Regions from separate parts of the Enterobacter sp. 6722112 genome, predicted to be linked through region 3. Evidence: predicted binding sites of a transcription regulator. Region 3 holds the regulator's gene; each other region holds the start of a gene.
What was found. Region 3 encodes LexA, which represses DNA repair genes until DNA is damaged. Its sites were predicted from a motif close to TNCTGTATGTACATACAGNA; they were not measured.

Region 1: umuD (translesion error-prone DNA polymerase V autoproteolytic subunit) is a predicted target of LexA. The motif match lies at 2,295-2,314, and genes of this name have one in related genera.
Region 2: rmuC (DNA recombination protein RmuC) is a predicted target of LexA. The motif match lies at 1,928-1,947, and genes of this name have one in related genera.

Annotation. Positions count from the first base shown of each region.
Region 1 covers NZ_JBZWGR010000005.1:4,197-9,167, reverse strand. Annotated here, with positions in the region: gene AC4OVU_RS01000 (RepB family plasmid replication initiator protein) at 1-168, opposite strand, end outside; gene AC4OVU_RS00995 (Y-family DNA polymerase) at 569-1,840, opposite strand; gene umuD (translesion error-prone DNA polymerase V autoproteolytic subunit) at 1,840-2,271, opposite strand; partial or broken gene AC4OVU_RS00985 (group II intron reverse transcriptase/maturase) at 2,677-3,201, shown strand; partial or broken gene AC4OVU_RS00980 (Tn3-like element Tn5403 family transposase) at 3,237-4,781, opposite strand.
Region 2 covers NZ_JBZWGR010000007.1:4,610,268-4,615,238, reverse strand. Annotated here, with positions in the region: gene ubiE (bifunctional demethylmenaquinone methyltransferase/2-methoxy-6-polyprenyl-1,4-benzoquinol methylase UbiE) at 1-361, opposite strand, end outside; gene rmuC (DNA recombination protein RmuC) at 428-1,885, opposite strand; gene udp (uridine phosphorylase) at 2,024-2,785, opposite strand; gene AC4OVU_RS23560 (dienelactone hydrolase family protein) at 3,045-3,851, shown strand; gene metE (5-methyltetrahydropteroyltriglutamate--homocysteine S-methyltransferase) at 3,899-4,971, opposite strand, start outside.
Region 3 covers NZ_JBZWGR010000007.1:42,339-47,309, forward strand. Annotated here, with positions in the region: gene plsB (glycerol-3-phosphate 1-O-acyltransferase PlsB) at 1-1,312, opposite strand, end outside; gene AC4OVU_RS01600 (diacylglycerol kinase) at 1,467-1,835, shown strand; gene lexA (transcriptional repressor LexA) at 1,944-2,552, shown strand; gene dinF (MATE family efflux transporter DinF) at 2,616-3,953, shown strand; gene AC4OVU_RS01615 (CsbD family protein) at 4,073-4,282, shown strand; gene zur (zinc uptake transcriptional repressor Zur) at 4,330-4,842, opposite strand; gene AC4OVU_RS01625 (cupin domain-containing protein) at 4,960-4,971, shown strand, end outside.

The DNA of each region.
Region 1 (4,971 bases), on a different contig from region 3:
GATATTTTCTGTATCCTTTCCTTTTCGTTTTAAGGAAGGTAGAAACAGACCTAAGCGCATCAAAGCTACAGGCTGGACAGTAGCGTTTCTGGAAGGCATGAGCTTCTTATTTTCATCGATTTCTACGAGAACCGATTCAAGTGATAGATCTACACTTTTCTTATACATAAGGACTTATCCACAGTTAAAGGATCATCCACAGACACAGCATGCGTAATCCCATTTATAAACACGCGCAATCCGTTTTATAAACACATAAATCCGCTTTGTAAACACAGAATACCGATTTACAAACACAAATATCCGACTTATAAACACATGAAATGGCTGTTAGCCTATGCATGGCGCGGTTTTCAACGTACCGGGATCTGTTTGGATCATTATATGGATCTTTGCTGGATCAGATACTTGGATCTACCCGGTGGATAACTGGATAAGTTGTCCATTTAACTTCGAGCGTAAGCAGAATTTGTCCGTACAGTTCCCTGGTGCTTCCTCGCTCACTCGCGGGCTTAGCCCTGTCGTTCGGCTGCGGCGAGCACTACTGGCTCTCTCTGAAATGCAAAATTTAGCCGATCCTCACTATGGGGATATCTTTCCAGCGGGTGGTGTACGCAGGGGAGAGCATATCGCGTTTCATTTGCCACGCAGGCGCAATCCCTCGTCCGGCAAACCAGACCTGTCCCAGTCCGGAATGATTAATGCCATCGAGAACCTTCATCAGCTCAGCACTGTGAGGGCGTGGAGGGCGTTCGTCGAACAGCTGCAGCTGCGAAACGCCGGAGCCGGTGAAGTCATTCAGCATCACACCGGCTTTGGCATACCGGTGCCCGTCCTTCCAGATACGCTCCAGAGCCGTTGTGGCGGCCGCAATGATGTCCCGGGTGTCCTGGGTGGGAGTAAGCAGTTTCTCCGTGGCCACGTTGCCGTAATAAGGCTCTTTAACGGCGAACGGAGACGTTTTGATGAAAACGGAAATATGCCGGCAATACTGGCGCTCCTTGCGCAGCTTTTCTGAGGCCCGCTCTGCGTACTGACAGACAGCCTGCCGCAGCGAATCGTATTCAGTGACCTTCTCACCAAAGCTGCGGCTGCAGACTATCTGCTGCTTTGTTGGCGGTGCTTCCTCAAGCGACATGCAGCTTTCCCCGTTCAGTTCGCGCACTGTTCGCTCGAGAACGACGGAGAAATTTTTCCGGATGAAGGCCGGGTTCGTCAGGGCCAGATCGAGCGCGGTCTTAATGCCCAGAACATTGAGCTTGCGTGCAATACGGTTTCCCACGCCCCAGATCTCTTCGACCGGCTGCAGTGAAAGCAGTTTCCGCGTTCGCTGTGGATTCCCCCGGGTGAGTGCGAGCACACCACGAAACTGTTTCCACTCCTTTGAGGCCCACTGGGCTGATTTTGCGAGGGTTTTCGTTGGTCCGGCACCCACGCCAATGGTCAGACGGGTACAGTCATACACGTGCTGTCGCAGCTGCCGGCCGAAGTCCTCCAGGTCCATGCAGTGCTCCACGCCGGTCAGATCGAGGAACATCTCGTCAATCGAATACTGTTCCACCCCCGGAGCCAGTTCCTCCAGGCAGCTCATCACGCGTGCCGACATGGATGCATAAAGTTCATAGTTGCTAGAGAACGCGTATATTTTTTCCGGGTATCTTTCGTTTTTCATCTGAAACCACGGCGTACCCATTTTGATCCAGGGCTTTGCCTCGGCACTTCTCGCGATTACGCAGCCATCGTTATTGCTGAGCACCACAACCGGCTTTCCTTTCAAATCCGGGCGGAAAACACGTTCGCAGCTGGCATAAAAGCTGTTCACATCGGCCAGGGCAAACATCAGTACATCTCCCTCGGGCGGTGGATGATGTGCGTGACGACGCCAAAGATATCCAGATCGTCCGGGTCGGGATAAATCGGCGACCAGGCGGCGTTCATGGGCTGCAGCGTCAGTCGTGGCGTCAGCAGCAGCCGTTTGACCGTAAACTCCCCCTGCACGCTGGCCACAACAATATCGCCATGCCGGGGCTTCTCGGCACAGTCCACAACCAGCAGATCGCCATTGTAAAGGCTGCCGTCGGCCATGCTGTCTCCGCTGGCGCGAAGGTAGTAAGTCGCGCTCGGATGCCGTATGCAGTAATCATGGAGATCCAGATCAGATTCGACATAGTCAGCTGCAGGGCTGGGAAAACCGCAGCTGGCCAGGTCTGCAAACAACGGATGGGCCTGTGGCGGGAGTTCTTTCCCGGTGCTGAAAAACTGTAGCTTCATCTTTCCTCCTGACACTCTAATTTTACTGGTTATATATACAGTGTGCGCCGGGAGACCGGTAAAGATCAAGGGGTGAAAGTCCCCGACCATTGAAGGACCAGCAATCCACAGGGTCCCCGAGTCATGCGTTGTATACCGTGAGGTATGGGGCGAAGCGTTGACAGGGGTGTTGACAGGCCAGCCATTGAGCCACGAAATGTATATTAAATTCCCGGGTGCCGACGTTGTACTGTTTACGGAAGGCAACATCATAGGGTGCGTTACTGCGAGTGCCATATGGACCCGGCGGGGTCTGAGACCCTGGCATGTCAATACGATCTTTACGCGGGAACCGGGAGATCTCCCCTCTGACCATCTGCCAGTGCCGGAGATGGCCCGCACCGGGAAGGCGAGGAGCCGAAGCCGGTGATGTACGGAGAGGAGAAGTCGGACTCGCTCATAGTAGCTGCGAATCTGGCGAACAATCCGCAAGGAGCGGAGTCAGTGGAGCGAAGGAGCGGGGCCAAGGGAAACGCGGAACAGCCACACATGCGCCGGACGCAGAGCCGGGAAAGTATGTCACAGAGGCTGTCACGCGTGCGGGAAGCTGCGAAGCAGCGGAAGAAAGAACGGTTTACCGCATTGTTCCACCTCCTGACAGCAGAGGCACTGGAGAACGCATTCCTCTCCCTGAGCAGGAAAGCGGCTGCCGGAGTTGATGGTGTCAGGTGGAAGGACTACGCCGAAAACCTGAAGGTCAACATAGCAGATCTGCACCGGAGGCTTCATCAGGGTAGTTACAGGGCTCAGCCCGGCAGGCGGCACTACATCCCGAAAGCGGATGGAAAACAGCGCCCGCTCGGCATCGCCTCACTGGAGGACAAAATCGTCCAGTATGCGCTGGTTAAGATCCTGAATGCAGTCTACGAAAATGACTTTATGGGGTTTTCATAGGGGTCGGTTCCGGCTGAGGGCGAAATGACACCCTAAGCTTTCGGTTCCTTGGGCCAAAGATATTCGCCAGTCAGTAGAATGTGCGCCCAGCCCAATGGGGATATGTGGGGAAGAAATTCAGGGGGAACATCCAACCCTTCGTTCCGCCGCTCCGTGACGGCATGACCAAGATGGACGGTATTCCAGTAAATGATCACCGCAGTCAATAAATTGAGCCCAGCGATTCGGTAGTGCTGCCCCTCTGTCGTGCGATCGCGAATTTCCCCCTGCCTCCCGATACGGAGCGCATTTTTGAGCGCATGGTGGGCCTCTCCCTTGTTAAGACCGATCTGAGCACGCCGCTGCATGTCCGTATCCAGGATCCACTCAATAATGAAAAGGGTCCGTTCAATACGACCAACTTCACGAAGCGCAACTGCAAGGTTGTTTTGTCGTGGGTAAGAAGCGAGCTTGCGCAGGAGTTGGCTGGGCCTGATTTTGCCAGCGGTCATCGTCGCGGCACAACGGAAAATATCAGGCCAGTTCGCAACGATAAGATCCTCCCGGGCTTTTCCACCTACCAACTTGCGTAACTCCCTGGGGGTCGTATCGGGATTAAATACGTACAACCGCTTCGATGGCAGATCCCTGATTCGCAGAACGAGATTGTAGCCGAGCAGGCTACTGGCTCCGAACAAATGGTCGGTGAATCCTGCTGTATCGGCATACTGTTCGCGAACATGGCGACCGACCTCGTTCATCAGTAGTCCATCGAGAATATACGGTGCCTCGCTCACGGTCGCCGGGATCGACTGACAAGCGAATGGCGCGAACTGGTCGCTTACGTGAGTATACGCTTTGAGGCCGGGAACAGAACCATATTTGGCATTGACCATGTTCATGGCTTCGCCATGCCGCGCTGTCGGGAAAAACTGACCATCGCTCGATGCTGACGTGCCCATCCCCCAGACGCGTGACATCGGCAGTTTACCCTGCGCGGCCACCACAATTGCCAATGCCTGGTTCATGGCTTCGCTTTCAACATGCCAGCGGGCAAGGCGTGAGAGCTGCCAGTAATCATGCGTGTTTGTAGCTTCCGCCATCTTACGCAGGCCCAGATTGAGCCCTTCAGCGAGCAGGACGTTGAGCAGACCGATCCGGTCGCGACATGGAGCCCCGGTTCTCAGATGGGTAAACGCATCTGTGAAACCAAGGGCTGCATCAACTTCAAGCAGCATGTCGGTAATCCGAACGGACGGCATTCGGCGATACAGATCCAGTATGAGTGCCTCGGCACCATCCGGCACGTCTGCTGTCAACCTGTCGATCCGCAACGTTCCATCTTCTATGCTACCGTGCGGAATAGTGCCGTTACGGGCAGCCCGGGCCAGCCGCTTAAGAGCGATCGTGAGTCGCGCCTTTCTGTCTGCCAGCCAATCCTGTGGGTTGGAAGGCACGGCCAGTTTTGCATTTTCCTGCGCCGCGATCATCGGCACCAGTACCTGCTTGAGGTCACCATAGCGGCGCGAATGAGCGAGCCAGACATCTCCGGAACGAAAAGCATCCCGGAGGTGAAAGAGTACCGCCACTTCCCAAAGAGGGGTCAGTTTGGAGATCGGAAATTATTGTACTATAAGGGCTTCCCCGGCATGTCAACGCCGGTGTTTACGGTTTCTGTCTGCACTATAGTAAAAAAATAAAGGGGAGAGACTGCGGTACTATAAACGGTCATGATGAATCGTCATCGATTCGGACCCTGATGAAAGACGCTCGTGAGGCTCTAGTTCG
Region 2 (4,971 bases), 4.6 Mb from region 3:
GAACATATTCAACGTTGCCTACCACGCCGATATTACGCAGCTTTTCGCGTCCCATTTTCAGCATGGAGTCGTTGATATCCGCCAGCACCACGCGGCCGGTTTCGCCAACCAGACGGGAGAACTTAGCGGTCAGATCCCCTGTGCCTCCGGCTAAATCCAGCACCGTTTGTCCACGGCGCACGCCGCTGCAATCAATAGTGAAGCGCTTCCACAAGCGATGAATGCCAAATGACATCAAATCATTCATCACATCGTACTTCGCCGCCACGGAATGAAATACGTGGGCCACCATGTCAGCTTTCTGCGCTTTGGCGACAGTCTGAAAGCCAAAGTGCGTTGTGTCTTGTGAATCGTCAACCATCTCAGAGCCTGCTAATCAGTCAAATGTTCGTGAAGTGTAACAGATTGGGCGCATTTGCCCTACGTTTCAACCACCGTGAAAGAAACGCGCCGGCTGCGCTTCGGGGGATAAACTCGCCGCTAAATCGTTGTCTTCATTGCGGCTATTTTGCTTACCGTCGCCTTCACGCAGACGAAACTCTTCGTCCTGAGCGGTAGCCTGCTCCACCAGTTCCGGATTAATCTCGCGTTTAACTTCCACCCCCAGGCTGCGAAACGCCTCCGCCTGCGCCAGCAAATTGCCACGCCCGGAGGAGAGTTTTTTCATCGCCTGGCGGTAGTTATCCTGCGCGCGATCCAGGCTTTGCCCCACCGAGGACATATCGTCCACAAACAGCCGCATTTTGTCGTACAGCTTGCTGGCGCGATCGGCAATCTGCTGCGCGTTACGGCTTTGGTGCTCATAGCGCCACAGGTTGGCAATGGTACGTAACGCCACCAGTAGCGTGGTGGGGCTGACCAGCATAATGTTATTTTTCAGCGCTTCGGTGATCAGTTCGGGCTGTCTGTCGAGCGCCAGCAGGAACGCAGGCTCGACCGGAATGAACATCAGCACATAATCCAGCGATCGCAGCCCCGGCAACTGCTGATAATCTTTTCTGCCCAACAGACGGATATGGTTACGCACGGAGGCGATGTGCTCCTGCAACGCTGTTTCGCGGGTGTAGTCATCCTCAGCGTTGAAGTAGCGCTCATAGGCCACCAGCGTCATTTTGGCGTCGATAACCACATCTTTGCCCTGTGGCAGACGAACAATGACATCCGGCTGCATCCGCGAGCGCGCATCGTTCTCAATGCTGACCTGCGTTTCGTATTCGTATCCTTCGCGCAGGCCAGAGGCCTCCAGCACGCGCGTCATGACCACTTCGCCCCAGTTTCCCTGCGCTTTGTTATCACCTTTCAGTGCGCGCGTCAGGTTAACCGCCTCCTGCGCCATCTGCGCATTCAGCTGCTGGAGATTACGAATTTCATGCGCCAGCGTGTGGCGTTCGCGGGCTTCCTGACCAAAGCTGTCCTGTACCTGACGGCGAAAGCCATCCAGCTGTTCACGCAGCGGCGTCAGCAGGCTGTTCAGGCTCTGGCGGTTCTGCTCATCCACGCGGCGATTGCTGTGCTCAAAAATGCGGTTCGCGAGGTTCTCAAACTGCTCGCTAAGACGCTGCTCGCTGTTGATCATCTGACGGATTTTGTCTTCGGCGTGCAGTTGGGTGGACTCAAGACGGGTGGTCACTTCACGGAGATCGGCCTCCAGCGAGGTATTGATATCACGCAGATTGCGCAGTTCGTTATTGAGCAGTTCGCATTCGTCGCGCCAGTGGTCACTCAGCGCAAGCTGTTGTTTCGTCGCGCTAAGTTCAGCGACGATCTCCTCGCGCTCTGCCAGCTGTTCGGCTTTCTGCTGCGCATGCTGGTAGCCGGAAATGAGCCAGCCAATTCCCACGCTCACCAGCGCAATCACTGCATAAATCAGGATTGAGATATCCACAATGCCCCCTGCATCAACGTATTACCGCACAAAATAGAATTGTGCTGTATGAACGTCCAGTTTGAAAGGGTTTTCCTGCGAGGCGTTACGCAAAAAGAAAAGGCCGAGCATGTCGACCTTTCAGCACTGAAGAGAGAATTAGATCAGGCGGCGCGCCGCTTCAACCACGATTTTCACCGCATGGCTTTCAGTCTGCTTCATGGTTTCAGCGTTCGGGATCTCCTGCTGAGTACGGTTGACGATAACGCCCGCCACCATACCGGCACGCAGACCCTGGCTTGCGCACATGGTCAGCAGCGTCGCAGATTCCATTTCGTAGTTCATGACGCCCATCGACTGCCACTCTTCCATGGAGCCTTTGAAACGGCTCACCACGCGACCAGAGAAGGTGTCGTAACGCTCCTGGCCCGGGTAGAAGGTATCGGAAGAGGCAGTTACGCCCACGTGGGTGGTTGCGCCCACGGACTTCGCGGCTTCAACCAGCGCGGTGGTGCATTCGAAATCGGCCACTGCCGGGAATTCCATCGGTGCAAAGTGCAGGCTTGCCCCGTCCAGACGCACGGATGCGGTGGTAACCAGCACGTCGCCCACGTTGATGTGCGGCTGAATGGCGCCTGTGGTGCCGATGCGCAGGAAAGTACGAATGCCCAGCTGCGCCAGCTCTTCAACGGCGATAGAGGTAGACGGGCCACCAATACCGGTAGAGCACACGATCACCGCTTTACCGTCCAGCTCTGCGCGCCAGGTGGTGAATTCGCGATGCGCTGCCAGCTTAACCGGCTTATCCATCAGCGCGGCGATCTTTTCCACACGCTCAGGATCGCCAGGGACGATAGCAAGCGTAGCCCCTTGTAAATCGTTTTTAGTGAGGCCGAGATGAAAAACATCAGACTTAGACATAGGTGACTCCTCTGTGGGTCGGTTTGTCAGAAGAAGTAAAACGGTACTTTACAGAAGCAATGTGCATTATTTCGTGACACACCTCACCATGAATGAAAATGATTGCAGTTAATTTCCATAAAATAGTGATTCACATCACATTAACAAGTTATATCGCCGGGTGCTGCACAAAAGATAGACGCTATAAGGCACTGTGGATTGTTAACCTGGTGTCTATATTTATCTTTGCGCTAATCCATTCATTGGTACGGAGAATGCCATGACTGAAAAAACCGGTTTTGCACCTGCTGCGGCCCCGCATGCTTCAACCATCGTCTCAACCCCTGAAGAGGCCATTACCGCAGGCGAGACCTCCATTCCCTCCCAGGGAGAGAACATGCCAGCGTACCACGCGCGGCCAAAATCCGCCGATGGCCCGCTGCCCATCGTGATCGTGGTGCAGGAAATATTTGGCGTTCATGAACATATTCGCGACCTCTGCCGCCGTCTGGCGCTGGAAGGTTACCTGGCCGTTGCGCCGGAACTCTATTTCCGTCAGGGCGATCCGAATGATTACAGCGACATCCCGACGCTGTTCAGCAACCTGGTCAGCAAAGTGCCGGACGCGCAGGTGCTGGCCGATCTCGACCACGTTGCCAGCTGGGCGGCGCGCAACGGTGGCGACCCGCACCGTCTGATGGTGACCGGCTTCTGCTGGGGCGGACGCATTAGCTGGCTGTATGCCGCGCACAATCCGCAGCTGAAAGCCGCTGTGGCCTGGTACGGTAAACTGGTGGGTGAAAAGACCCTGAACTCGCCGAAACATCCAGTTGATATCGCCACCGATTTAAATGCCCCGGTGCTAGGGCTGTATGGCGGCCAGGATACCGGCATTCCGCTTGATACCGTCGAGACCATGCGCCACGCGCTGCGGGCGGCAAACGCGAAGGCCGAAATCGTGGTGTACCCGGATGCGGGACACGCGTTTAATGCCGATTATCGTCCGAGCTATCACGCAGAATCGGCGAAAGATGGCTGGCAGAGAATGCTGGCGTGGTTCAGCCAGTACGGCGGGAAGAAAGCGTAATACAAAAAGCCCGGTGGCGGCTGCGCCAACCGGGCAATCCAGCCCCACTACGCCTGACGCAAATTCTGCGCCGCCTGCACCATGTTCGCCAGCGCCGCGCGGGTTTCAGGCCAGCCGCGAGTTTTCAGGCCGCAGTCCGGGTTTACCCACAGGCGTTCCGCCGGAATGCGCTGGGCGGCTTTTTGCAGCAGCGATTCAATCCACTCCACGCTCGGCACGTTAGGGGAGTGAATGTCATACACGCCCGGCCCGATTTCGTTCGGGTAGTCGAACTCTTCGAACGACTCCAGCAGCTCCATGTCTGAACGCGAGGTCTCGATGGTGATCACATCGGCGTCGAGCGCGGCAATGGAGTCCATGATGTCGTTAAATTCGCAGTAACACATGTGGGTGTGGATCTGCGTGTCGTCCTTCGCGACGGCCGCGTTGAGGCGGAACGCCTCCACGCCCCACGTCAGATAAGCATCCCAGTCGCTGCGACGCAGCGGCAAGCCTTCACGCAGCGCCGGTTCGTCGATCTGAATGATGCCAATCCCCGCCGCTTCCAGATCCGCCACTTCATCACGCAGCGCCAGGGCGATCTGTTTGGCGATGGTTTCCCGGGATACATCTTCACGCGGGAACGACCAGCAGAGAATGGTCACCGGCCCCGTCAGCATGCCTTTTACCGGTTTGTCGGTCAGAGACTGGGCATACTTCGCCCACTCCACGGTGATCGCTTCCGGGCGGCTGACGTCACCGATCACCACCGGCGGCTTCACGCAGCGGGAGCCGTAGCTTTGCACCCAGCCGTTCTGGGTAAAGACAAAGCCGTCCAGGTGTTCACCGAAGTATTCCACCATATCGTTACGCTCGGCCTCGCCGTGCACCAGCACGTCCAGACCCAGACGTTCCTGCTCGACGATCGCCTGTTTGATGTGCTCCGCAATGCCGGTGCGGTAGTGATTCGCATCCAGATTGCCCTTTTTGAAGTCCAGGCGCAGGCCGCGGATCTCGGTAGTCTGCGGGAAGGAGCCGATGGTTGTGGTCGGCCACGCGGGCAGGTTAAAGCGCGCACGCTGGGCTTCGGCGCGCACTTCATACGGGCTCTGGCGCTGGCTGTCCCGGGCAGTGATGGCCG
Region 3 (4,971 bases):
CTTTCGCGTAGGTGCCCACTTCCATCACGTGTTCATAACCGATGTAAATAGGCACCAGCGTGATAGGACGCGTACCGCCACGCAGCATGGCCTGAATGGTCATCGACAGCGTGCCGGTCTTCGGATCGAGCAGACGACCGGTACGCGAGCGCCCGCCTTCAACAAAGTACTCCACGGAATAACCGCGGCTGAACAGCTCGCCCAGATACTCCCTGAAGACGGTGGAGTAAAGCTTGTTACCCTTAAAGGTACGACGAATAAAGAACGCACCCAGACGGCGGAAAATCGGGCCTGCTGGCCAGAAGTTCAGGTTGATACCGGCAGCAATATGCGGCGGCACCAGACCCTGGTGATAGAGCACGTAAGAGAGCAACAGGTAGTCCATGTGGCTGCGGTGGCAGGGCACATAGACAATCTCGTGGCCGTCGTGCGCTAACTGACGTACGCGCTCGGCGTTGTGGACGTTAATCCCCTGATAGAGGCGGTTCCACGTGAAGCCAAGGATACGGTCAGAGAGGCGAATCATCTCGTAGGAGAAATTCGCGGCGATCTCTTCCATCAGCGCTATCGCGTTCTGCTGCGCTTTCTCGTGCGAAATTTTCTTGCTGCGCGCTTCGTCTTCTACGGCACGGGCAATCGCTTTGGAAGCCAGCAGCTTGTTGAACAGATCCTGACGTGCCGGGAGACGTGGTCCAACGGCCGCCAGACGCTGACGTGCAAAGTGCATACGCGCAACGCGCGCCAGCTTTTGCGCAATGATTTTGTCAGTGCCGTGTTCATCCGCCATGCGGCGCAGTGAAACGGAAGGTGAGAAGCGGACAAAGCTGTCGCGTCCCAGCCAGGAGACGGCGAAGAACTTCTGAATGCCGTTGAGCATACGCAGCGGCGGGTTCTCTTCCCCTTTTTCGCGCCCCGGACGACGGCCAAACATCACCGACACCGGCACCATCTGCACATCCAGATCGGGGTTGCTGCGGTGCAGATCGAGGTAATCATGGAACAGCTTAATGGACTCTTCTTTCGGCGTGTAATAGGTGAACACGCGCGGCCCGCCATGGATGAACACGTAGCGCGGCAGCAGCGTACCGTCGACTTCCAGCGGTTCAAGCGGGTCAGGTAAATCGTGCGCCAGACATTGAGCGCGAAGCGTCAGCAGGTCTGCCTTCGAGTTATAAGGCAAAACGTACATAATAGGGCGCGACGTATCGAGCCCTAATTCCAGCGCAGGTTCTGCTGGGATAGACTTACTTTTTACCAGGACGCTTAATGGTAAATTAAGTAATTTGTAGTAAATTCGTGGCCAGCCGGACATAAACGATGTAAAGCCTCTGGTTAATAATGCAATTGCGGCGCAAGGATAACAGAAAGCGCGCAAAATTTCTGTTGTTACCCGTCATACTTCAGGTTGCAGCAAAACGCGCTGCGGCTTTAGTTACAGACGCTATTTATCATAAAAGGTTCTTTTAATGGCCAATAATACCACTGGGTTAACTCGAATCATTAAAGCTGCCGGTTATTCATGGAAAGGTTTCCGCGCGGCATGGGTTAATGAAGCCGCTTTCCGCCAGGAAGCGGTTGCCGCAATCGTTGCCGTTGTCATCGCCTGCTTCCTTGATGTTGATGCTATCACCCGCGTACTGCTCATCGGATCTGTCCTTCTGGTGATGATAGTGGAAATTCTGAATAGCGCTATTGAGGCCGTTGTTGACCGAATCGGGTCGGAATTCCATGAACTGTCTGGCCGGGCGAAAGACATGGGTTCCGCTGCCGTACTGCTGGCGATTATCACTGCGGCGATCACCTGGGTCACGCTGCTTTGGTCGCATTTCCGATGAGCCTCGAGGAATAATTAAGTCCCTGGTTTTTTGTGCAGTTTTTGGTTCCAAAATCGCCTTTGACTGTATATACTCACAGCATAACTGTATATACACCCAGGGGGCGGTATGAAAGCGTTAACGACCAGGCAGCAAGAGGTGTTTGATCTCATTCGGGATCATATCGGCCAGACGGGTATGCCACCCACGCGTGCAGAAATTGCGCAGCGTCTGGGCTTCCGTTCTCCTAATGCTGCCGAAGAGCACCTTAAAGCGCTGGCGCGTAAGGGCGTGATTGAGATTGTTTCCGGCGCCTCACGCGGCATTCGTCTGCTTGTGGAAGAAGAGAGCGGTATTCCACTGGTGGGCCGCGTTGCCGCAGGTGAACCTCTGCTGGCGCAGCAGCACATCGAAGGGCACTATCAGGTTGACCCAGGCATGTTCAAGCCGAGCGCCGATTTCCTGCTGCGCGTTAGCGGAATGTCCATGAAAGATATCGGTATTCTGGATGGCGATCTGCTGGCGGTACACAAAACGCAGGATGTGCGTAACGGGCAAGTCGTGGTGGCGCGCATTGATGATGAAGTGACGGTTAAGCGCCTGAAAAAACAAGGCAATACCGTGCAGCTTCTGCCTGAAAACAATGAATTCTCCCCGATTGTGGTGGATCTCCGCGAGCAGAGCTTCTCTATTGAAGGGCTGGCGGTCGGCGTTATCCGCAACGGTGAATGGCTGTAATCTCTTCCTGACAGGCTGTAGTTCCTCTACAGCCTGGCCTGTTTTCTGATTCCGGTAATTTCCATGGCATTGCTAACTTCTGCCGATAAGGCGTTGTGGCGTCTTGCGCTACCGATGATTTTTTCCAATATTACCGTTCCTCTGCTGGGGCTGGTGGATACGGCGGTTATCGGGCATCTCGATTCGCCGATTTATCTTGGCGGCGTCGCGATCGGCGCAACGGCGACCAGCTTCCTCTTTATGCTGCTGCTTTTTCTGCGCATGAGTACGACAGGCCTGACGGCCCAGGCGTATGGTGCAAAAGATCCCCTGCGTCTGGCGCGTGCGCTGGTTCAGCCGCTCATTCTGGCATTCGGTGCCGGCGCGTTAATCGTTCTGTTGCGTACGCCGCTGATTGATCTTGCGCTCCATATTGTAGGCGGCAGCGATGCCGTACTGGAACAGGCCCGGCGGTTCCTCGAAATTCGCTGGCTCAGCGCGCCCGCTTCACTGGCAAACCTGGTCCTGCTGGGCTGGCTGCTGGGCGTGCAGTACGCCCGCGCGCCGGTGATCCTGCTGGTGGTGGGCAACCTGCTTAACATTGTGCTCGATCTCTGGCTGGTGATGGGGCTGCACATGAACGTCCGGGGCGCGGCGCTGGCCACGGCGATTGCCGAGTACGGTACGCTGCTGATCGGTTTGGGGATGGTCTGGCGCGTGCTGGCGATGCGCGGTATCACCCTGGATCTGCTGAAATCGGCCTGGCGCGGCAACATTCGAAAGCTGCTGGCGCTTAATCGCGACATCATGCTCCGTTCGCTTCTGCTGCAACTCTGCTTTGGTGCATTAACCGTTTTTGGTGCGCGTCTTGGGCCTGAGATCGTTGCCGTCAACGCAGTGCTCATGACATTACTGACCTTTACCGCTTACGCGCTGGATGGTTTTGCTTACGCCGTGGAGGCGCATTCAGGGCAGGCCTATGGCGCGCGTGAAAGCGGCCAGTTACGTGAAGTCTGGCGTGCTGCCTGTCGTCAGGCGGGCCTGGTAGCGCTGGTCTTTGCTCTGGTGTACGCCTGTTTTGGTGGGCATATTGTCGCGCTACTCACCTCGTTGCCCGCGCTACGTGAGCTGGCCGATCGCTACATCCTCTGGCAGGTAGTATTACCGGTGGTGGGCGTGTGGTGCTATTTGCTGGACGGCATGTTTATTGGTGCGACGCGAGGGGCGGAGATGCGCAACAGCATGGCCGTCGCGGCGGCGGGGTTCGGCCTGACGCTGCTAACCCTGCCGTATCTCGGCAATCATGGTCTGTGGCTGGCGCTGGCGGTGTTTCTCTCACTGCGTGGCCTTTCGCTGGCCGTTATCTGGCATCGTCACTGGCGAAACAATACCTGGTTTCCAGCCCCGCACGATATATCGTAACGGTTAAAGATTCCGAATATAAAAACAACTGCCGAATCCTTAACTACAATAATAATCACGTCCAGCAGAAAAGAACGAAGCGGACGATACTCATAGACGCTTAACACGAGGACACGATTATGAATAAAGACGAAATCGGCGGCAACTGGAAGCAATTCAAAGGTAAAGCGAAAGAACAGTGGGGTAAGCTGACAGATGACGATATGACCGTCATTGAAGGTAAGCGCGATCAGCTGGTAGGTAAAATCCAGGAGCGCTACGGTTACGAAAAAGATCAGGCGGAAAACGAAGTCAAAGACTGGGAAACCCGTAACGACTACCGCTGGTAACCGGCACTATCCCCAAGGGCGGCCCTGAGCCGCCTTTTTCTTTGGCTTTAACGCGGCTTTTTCTTCACCAGGATAGAGTGATCGTGCTGACAGGCATCCTGATGGCGGCATGACTCCACCTCCACGCAGGCAGAACATAAGCCGTGGGCTTCAATCACGTTATGGCGCAGCGCAAAGCCCATTCTGGCTGCCAGCGTATGCATAATATCTTCCACACCTTCCGCACACTCTTCCTTCACCACACCACAGCGATCGCAGATAAACATGGCGGACGTGTGAGTTGGCTGGTCAAAAAGATGGCACAGCACATAGCTGTTTGTTGATTCCACTTTATGCACAAACCCTTGCTCCAGCAGGAAATCCAGCGCCCGATAAACGGTCGGCGGTTTTGCCTGCGGCTCGCTTTCACGCAGCAGATCGAGCAGATCGTAGGCGCTGATGGCACCCTGTTGCAGGCTCATCAGACGCAGTACCTCAAGGCGCTGCGGGGTCAGGCGCACATTGCGTTGCGCGCACAGCTTTTCAGCTTGCGCTAACAGCTCTTTTGTGGACTTGTCCATCGGGCACCTCGGATATGGTAAGGGGTGAAAACATTCACTTTATCATGTTCTGCTAAAAACACCGAGATCCGCCAGGCTGTGCTATACCTGACGCATCGCAAATCAGGAGATCGCAAAATGAAAAGACCT